Linked DNA regions of Victivallis lenta. The protein of the gene in region 1 binds, or shares a complex with, the protein of each later gene. Links are inferred from orthologs where the notes say so. Each region holds a gene or a part of one and is shown in the gene's direction. Other genes may lie near its edges.

Region 1 (4,555 bases):
AACGCCGCTTATGCGGCCCGCAAGCTCGCCCCGAAACCGCTGTGGATCACCGAAAGCGGCACCCACTGTGAGGGATACGGGCAGGTCGACCCGGTCTTTCAGCGCGGCAAAGCATATCCGTTCGAGGTGAACGAGGCTTTTTTCGACCGCCGGGAACACTCATTCGCCCAGAACCGGCTGCTCGCGGAATTCACGGTCAAGTCGGCGGTCGTCATGCAATCGCTCGGAATCGCCCGGAACTTCCCGTTCGTCCTGCTGCCCTACAACGAACGCGGCAACCGCAAGGTGTGGGGGATGATGACCTGGGATTACCGGGTGACCCCGCAGTTCGCCGCCTATGCGAATCTGTGCGCACAGCTCGGAAATCTCCGCTGCCTCGGCCGGCTCGAAACGCCGCCGGAAGTCGCCGCCTACCTGTACGGAGACGATGCGGGCAGCCAGACCGTCGTCTACTGGCTGCGCTCCGGCACGGTCGACGAACATGCGCTCTGGCACCAATATACGGTCGAAGAGCTCGAAGCGTACGACCGGTCCGCAGCGACCGCCGAATTCACGCTCACTCTGCCCGGACAGGCGAAAGAGTTGCGGCAAACCGATCTCATGGGCGCCGTGACCCGCCTGCCGGGCGGGACCGAACTCAGACTGGCGGCCGAACGCTTTCCGCGCTATCTGTCCGGAGTGCGCGGACTCCGCCCGGCAATCCCGGCTCCGGCCGTCCCGCGGAATGCCGCGCCGGACGCCGCGTCGGACACCTCCATCGTCCTGCAGCTGACCCCGGACGACAACCGCCGGATCACCGACCAGCAGTCGATGACGCTCGAACTGCCCGCCGCCTTCCGGCTCAGCGTCTACAACTTCGGGGAACGCGAACAGACGGGAACCCTCTCGGTCAACGAGGAGATCACGGTTTCCGGGCTGCCCGGGACCGTCACGGTCCCGCCGGGCGGCCGGGTGCAGCTGGAGATTCTCGTCACCGCCTTCCACGGCAGCGCCGCCCACGGAGAACTGCGTTTCGGCGGCAGTTTCGGCGGCAGGCCGATCCCGCCGCTCACAGCTTTCGCACTGTTCCCGGCACGGCTGGCCGAACTCTTCCGGCCGGTGCCGGTCGACCCGGGGAACGGCAGCCGCTGGGTGCCGGAGTCGTCCGGAACATTCACCCGCAAGGAGGACGGCGGCTTCCGGGTCGATTTCACCGGCTGCGGCGATGACAAATGGGTCTACCCGATGCTTCCGCTGACCGGAGAAGAACGGGCGAACGGAGAACTCGCGGCGATCGCATTTTCGGTCAGGGCCGAGCAGCGGGAGGGGAGCGGCTACAACAACGCTTTCGCCGTGCTGCAGGATTCCGGCGGGACGAAAAGCTTCCTGCCCATCCCGAACCCGACGGCGGAATGGCGGCGGATTTACGTCCTCCCGGCCGATCTCCCCGACGCGCTGCGCGGCGACGCCCTCCGCCCGGAACGGCTCTCCATCGGTTTCAATCCGGGTTCGCGGTTTCTCGACTATCAGATCCGCGATCTCGTCCTCTACTATCGGAAATGAGCATTTCCGATGCAAATGCCTCCGGATTTTGAGGCCGGGAGCATTTGCAAAAGCCCGGCGCGACGATATATTATAATATGAACGATGAACTGAAACGTACACTTTTTCGCAAATTCTTCCGGAGGGCGCCGCAGCGATGAGCCGTTATTTTGAACTGCGACGCGAACTTCTGGACAAATTCACCTCGGCCGGCATCGAAAGCGCCGGCGTCGAAGCCGACATCCTGATCTCCGAACTCGCCGGGTTCAACCGGGCGGAACTGTTCCTGCAGTCCGATGCGACGGTTCCGGCCGATCTCGAAAAGCGGATCCGGGCGCTCGGACAGCGCCGGGCCGGACGCGAACCGCTGCAATATCTGCTCGGCTACGCCTACTTCATGAACATCCGGCTCGACGTGTCGCCCGAAGTGCTGATTCCGCGCCCCGAAACCGAGTGTCTGGTCGAATGGGCGGTCGATACGCTGCCGCAGGGCGGTTCGCTGCTCGACCTCGGCACCGGTTCGGGCGCCATCGCTCTCGCCGTGGCCGACGAACGGCCCGACGCCGTGATTACGGCGGTCGACGTCAGCACACCTGCGCTCTCCATCGCTCTGCACAACGCCGAACGGCTCCGGCTGACGCAGGTCCGCTTTCTCGAATCCGACCTCTTCGACGCGGTCGGCGGGGAAAAGTTCGACCTGATCGCCGCCAACCTGCCGTATGTGACCGACGAAGAGTACGCCGCGCTCGAGCCGGAGGTGCGCGTGCACGAACCGCGGCTCGCGCTGACCGCTCCCGACGCCGGTTTCGCCCTGATCCGCCGCGCCGCCGAAGAGGCTGCGCCGCACCTGAATCCCGGCGGCAGAATCATCTTCGAGCTCGCCCCGGCCCAGGTTCCGCGTCTCGCCGGGCTGCTCGCCGCGACCGGCTCGTTCCGGGAGGTCGCCGCCATGCAGGATTACACGCACCGCGAGCGGTTCATCACGGCATGCCGCTCCGAAGAAGCCGGAACGGAGGCGGCGGGATGAACGGAAAAGAATATCCGGCCGGACGCAGCTGCAGCATCCGCGACCTCGCCCGGTACGTCGGCCTCTCGACCTGTACCGTCTCGAAGGTGCTGAACAACCGGGCCGGACGCAAGATTCCCCCGGCGACGCAGGAGCGGGTGCTCGCCGCGGCCAGGGAACTCAACTATGTGCCGAACGTCAACGCGCAGCGGCTGTTCCGCCGCCGCAGCGGCGTGATCGGGCTTCTGGTTCCGGCCCACCCGATGACGCCCGGCAATGTATTCGGGGATTCGCACTTCGTCGATATCTTAAGCGGCATGGAGCCGCGGCTCGAGGAAAGCGACTATCACCTGATGCTGCTGTTCCGCAACGAGGAGAAGCGGCCGGACGAAAGTTACCAGAGGCTCTTCCGCGCCGGGACCATCGACGGGCTGCTGATCTGGGGGGCCTCCCCCGAATGCGGCTATTACCGGGAGCTCGAGGAGAACGGCATGCCGTATCTCTTCATCACCAGTACGCCGGCGGCGGAGGATTCCGTGCAGGTCAATACGGTCGCCAGCGACTACCGCCGGACCGCCGCGGAGGTGACCGGTGCGATGGTCCGCGCCGGCTGCCGGAAGCTGCTCTATCTGGCCGGCCCCGAAAAAAGCTCGGTGACTGCCGCGATGCGGCTCGGCGTCGACGACGCGCTGGCCGGAAGCGGCGTCCGGCTGGTCACCCGGTTTTCGCGCTATGTGCCGGATGAAGCACGCAACGCCGCCTTCGAGGCGCTGAAGCGGGAACAGTTCGACGGCATCCTGAACGTCTCGCGCGACATGACCCCGGGCGTGCTCGAAGCGGCCGAGGCGTTCGGAACCGGCGGAGACATGCTCCGGATGGCGACGCTCGACTGCGCGTCGAACCGGCCGCTGCTGCCGCAGGAGCTCGCGGCGGGACAGGTCGATGACCTGTCAATCGGCCGCGCCGCAATCGACTCCCTCATCGAACTCATCGAACGGAAAACGGCCCGGATCAGCAAACGGATTCCGGGCACGCTGGCGGTCAATCCGCGCTTCTTCACTGATTGACGGGCGATGCGAAGAGCCAGCCGGCATCGAGTCCGGACGGCTGCTCCGGCCGGCGGACCCCTTCGGCATGCCCATCCGGGAACGCGACGTTCATCACGTTGCCGTGCCGGAACGGAGGCCGGAATCTCTCCGCGTAATTGAGATCGCTCCGGAGATAAATGAACGCCATCGGATCGACCGAACCGGAATAATCGGTGATGAGCCAGGTCCGCGACGGCTCGCGCAGCGCTCCGAGCTTGCTGTAGCGATAACCTTCGAGATTCGCCATGCCCATAACCTGCGCGAGCCCGGCATAGCTGAGCTTCCGCTTCACGCCGTCGTCGAACTTGTCCGCCGTGATGAAATCCCCCTCGGTACAGGAGGGACAGATCAGCACCTTCTCACTCCCGCCGAGGCTGGTTTCGAGCAGGCGGTTGAACCACTTTTTCCCCCACTCCGCCCCCTGGCTCGGCACGATGAAATCCTCATTTTCGCCGCCATACATCAACGCGGCGGTTCCGAGCTGCTTCAGATTGCCGGTACACGAGGCGGTTCTCGCCCGTTCCCGCGCCTGGTTCAGCGCCGGCAGAAGCATCGAAGCAAGAATGGCGATGATCGCGATCACGACCAGAAGTTCGATCAGAGTAAAACTCTTTTTCATTTCACGGCTTCCCTTTCCTGATAAAGTTCCAGATTGTCGATCCATATTGCGTCGCCGGGCCTGCCGCCCCGGATGTCGAGAAAGAAAATGGCTCTCGCCTCCGGCGCGTTCAGGATTCCGGCGGGCAGGACGGCTTTCACCGTCGTCCACTCCGCGAGCTCCTCCGGAATCGCAGAGCTCCTGCCCCTGAATGCCTCGCTTGCGATGGAGTTTTCCCCGTGCGCCGCCGGGCTCCAGGTGCCGAGCCACCCTTCCCGGAAGAAGGCGACGTTGAACGACAGCTTCACCCCCGGACTGAGCCGCCCCCGGAGGCGGACCGAA
Region 2 (3,590 bases), on another replicon or contig:
CTCCGTCGGGACCCAGTTCGCCGCCGAGCAGCCAGCGGTCGAGCAGATTCGCATAGATGCGCAGCGCCGGATGTTTTTTCACCTCCGCGACAAGCGCGTCGACACGGGAAGCAGGTGATTCCCGGAGCCCGAGCAGCGGCTCGTATTCCCGGAAAAAACCGCCGTCGAGGAATTCCGGCATCGTTTCGAGCGCCGGGTCCTCCCTCCACCACGGCGCGAGCAGTTCGCCGACCTCCGGAGAAAAACCGCCGTCCTTTAAAAATTCCGTCAAATTCATTGTGTTTTCTCCTGATTTCCGCTTGAAATTACGGTAACTTCTGTTATTTTATAAAGATTGTTGATTTCATGCATAAGCAAAAGAACTTTGATAATATAACCTGCAAAACGGAGTTGTGCAAAATGAAAAAGGACATCCATCCGAAGTACGAAGATGCCGTCGTGACCTGCGCGTGCGGTGAAGTCTGGCATATCAAATCCACCCGCCCCGAGTACAAGGTCGGTATCTGCGCGAAGTGCCACCCGTTTTTCACCGGCAAGCAGAAATTCGTCGACACGGCGGGCCGTATCGACAAATTCAACCGCCGTTACAAGAAGGCGTAATCGCCGTTTTGAAACCGATTTCCCGGGCTTGCCGGAACGTCCGCGTTCTGCAAGCCCTTTTTTGAGTGACGGCCCCGGAGCATTCACCGCGCTCCGGCGGCCGTGAGTTCGGAATTGGAGCATTATGGAACCAGAAGACATCGCCGGATATATCGATAACCTGCGCGGCCGTTTCGCCGAGCTTGAGGAACGCATGGCCGACCCGGCCATCTACGCCAGGGGAGCGGAATTCCGCAGTGTTTCCCAGGAGCACCGCAAACTCGGCGCGCTCTTTGAAAAATTCGAAAGCTGGAAGAAGGCCCTCTCCGAACTCGCCGACAACCGCGAAATGCTGACCGTCGAGGAGGACGGCGAAATGCGCGACCTTCTCACCGCCGACATCGCGTCGCTCGAAGAAAAGTCGACGAAGCTCGAGGAAGAGATTCAGGTCTCCCTGCTGCCGCCCGATCCGAATGACGCCAAAAACATCATCGTCGAGATCAAACCGGCCGCGGGCGGCGACGAAGCCGCCCTCTTCGCGGGGGAGCTTTTCCGCGCTTATCTGCACTTTGCCGAAAAACAGGGTTGGAAGGTTGAGATTCTCGACCAGTCCGACACGGATCTCGGCGGCATCAAGGACGTGTCGTTCTCGCTCTCCGGATGCGACGTCTTTTCGCTGATGAAATACGAATCCGGCGTCCACCGGGTTCAACGGGTTCCGGCGACCGAGGCGGGCGGGCGCATCCACACCTCGACGGTCACGGTCGCGGTCATGCCGGAGGCCGAGGAGGTCGAACTCGACATCCGGCCGGAAGACCTGCGTTTCGACGTGTTCCGTTCGAGCGGCCCCGGCGGCCAGTGCGTGAACACGACCGACTCGGCCGTGCGGGTAACCCACATCCCGACCGGACTCTCCGTGGCGAGCCAGCAGGAGAAGTCCCAGCACCGCAACAAGGAGATCGCACTGCGCATTCTGTACGCCCGGATGCTTGAGCACAAACAGCAGGAAGAGGCCAGCAAGCAGGCCGCCGACAAACGCTCCCAGGTCGGCACCGGCGACCGCAGCGAGCGAATCCGCACCTACAACTTCCCGCAGAACCGCGTCACCGATCACCGCTACAACGTCAGTACCTTCGACCTGCCGAAGCTGATGGAGGGCGAGCTGAACCTGATTCTCGACCAGATTCTCATGATCGTCTGCGAACAGCGCCTCGAACAGCTCCGCCACGCCTGACCTCTCCCGAAAATGCTTTTTGCAGAACCGGCATTTCCCTGTCCGGTTCCGGCTTCGGGCGGTATGTCGACAAATTTCCTGTTTTTTTTGCCGAATTCCCTTGACATTGCGGGTCGATTCAGGTATAATTAACAGTGAATAATACAGTGACTAATACACAGCGAGATCAATATGAAGCCGGACAAACTGACCATCGTGCGGAACAAGATCCTCGATCTGCTGGAATCCGGCGAGGTTCCCGCGTGCGAAAAACTGCCGGTGACCCGCGACCTGGCGGCGGCGACCGGAATCTCCCTGCTCATCGTGCAGAGCGCAGTGGAGTCGCTGTCGAACGAAGGAGTGCTCTACAAAGTTCCGCGCCACGGCGTATACGTCCATCCGGATTGGCGGGACCGCGTCCTGCAGCGGAACGTCTTCTTCTTCGACCCGCTCTACGAACTGCCCTACCGCGAAGAGCTGATCGGCCGGATGAGGAGTGAATTTCCGAATCTCCGGGTGGTTACCGGCTTCCGGCGCGGAATCTTCGAACTGCGCACGACCGGATACCTGCAGTCGCATCATGCGGAATACGCGGACCTTACCGAAATCTTCCGGGCGGTGTTTCCCGACGATGCGGATTTCACCGGCACGCCGTTCGAAGCATGCCGGATGAACGGCAGGCAGATCGGACTGCCGCTGATTTTCTCTCCCCGCGTCATGTTCTACAATCCGAAGCTGCTCGCTGCCGCAAACGTGCCCGAACCGGTTCCCGGCTGGAGCTGGGAACAGTTCCGCACCTCGCTGGCAGCCTTCCGGCCGCTGCTGCCGCCGGAAAAACGCTACTATTGGAAAGCGGAACCGTTTCTCTGGATGAACTACATCCGGCGGGCGGGCGGAACGCTGATCGATCCCTCCGCCGCCGACCCGGTGCGGATCGATACGGAGGAGACGCGACGCGGACTTTCCGCCATTCGTACGCTCCTGCGGGAAAACGATATCCCGTTCGTACCGCAGCTGCCGAATTACTGGGAGCGTTTCATCGGCGGCGAACTGCCGTTCCTCATGCAGCCGCGCGAATTTCTGCCCCTGCTCGACCGCGCCGGCTGCCGGGACTGGAAAACCGCGCCGCTGCCGGCATTTCCCGGCGGAATCGACACCACGGTCCAGGCGACTGACATCTTCTGCGTCCGCCGCGAATGCGCCGACATGCACACGGCCGCCGGGCTGGTGCGGCTGCTGCTCGGCAAAAGCTTCCAGAACTACCTGGCCGGAATCCGTTACGGCATCCCGATCCGGATTTCCGCCATGCGGCGGTCGCTCAATCCGCTCGAGCCGGCCGACCGGCTTTTCCTGACGGAAATTCCGAAGATGACCACGACCTACAATCTCTACGACAGCACCCTGTACCACCTGGCGGTGACCGGCATCAACCGGATTCTGGCCGGAGAAAACGATATCGCCGGCGGGACCTCTGAACTGGCCGCCATGACCCGCACCTTCCTCAAACTGCGGCCGCCGGCCGGCCGCATCCCGCAGCAGGGTCCGGTCCGCAGCGAACTGTTTTTTTCATAAGCATGCCGGAGCCGAACCGGTTATCATGACAATCGAAACAGGAGGATGTACCGTACCGAAACAGATGCTGTCGACCTGAACAACCAACCATGACAAGACGAAAGGGACGATAATGAAAGCGGAAAAATTCACCCTGATCGAACTGCTGGTAGTTATTGCGATCATCGCGATTCTCGCTGCCATGCTGCTCCCGGCCCTCTCGCAGGCGCGGGAACGCGGGCGCAGC

The links.
Region 2: the proteins of prmC (region 1) and prfA are in contact, whole or in part, in a crystal structure (PDB 2B3T), measured with the Escherichia coli proteins. The link is inferred for Victivallis lenta from one-to-one orthologs.

The regions. Positions count from the first base shown.
Region 1 is NZ_VUNS01000017.1:91,860-96,414, reverse strand. The notes cover bases 703-3,613. They hold prmC (peptide chain release factor N(5)-glutamine methyltransferase), read left to right. Parts: upstream 703-1,678; coding sequence 1,679-2,548; downstream 2,549-3,613. Other genes in these bases: FYJ85_RS14895 (prepilin-type N-terminal cleavage/methylation domain-containing protein), read right to left, coding at 3,584-3,613; FYJ85_RS14900 (LacI family DNA-binding transcriptional regulator), read left to right, coding at 2,545-3,594; FYJ85_RS14910 (glycoside hydrolase family protein), read left to right, coding at 703-1,542. Outside these bases: more of FYJ85_RS14910, read left to right, coding at 1-702; more of FYJ85_RS14895, read right to left, coding at 3,614-4,234; FYJ85_RS14890 (hypothetical protein), read right to left, coding at 4,231-4,555. UniProt on the Escherichia coli protein: Methylates the class 1 translation termination release factors RF1/PrfA and RF2/PrfB on the glutamine residue of the universally conserved GGQ motif, i.e. on 'Gln-235' in RF1 and on 'Gln-252' in RF2.
Region 2 is NZ_VUNS01000010.1:109,065-112,654, reverse strand. The notes cover bases 1-2,768. They hold prfA (peptide chain release factor 1), read left to right. Parts: upstream 1-724; coding sequence 725-1,813; downstream 1,814-2,768. Other genes in these bases: FYJ85_RS10775 (GntR family transcriptional regulator), read left to right, coding at 1,985-2,768; rpmE (50S ribosomal protein L31), read left to right, coding at 400-600; FYJ85_RS10790 (hypothetical protein), read right to left, coding at 1-277. Also shown: more of FYJ85_RS10775, read left to right, coding at 2,769-3,364; FYJ85_RS10770 (DUF1559 family PulG-like putative transporter), read left to right, coding at 3,477-3,590. UniProt on the Escherichia coli protein: Peptide chain release factor 1 directs the termination of translation in response to the peptide chain termination codons UAG and UAA.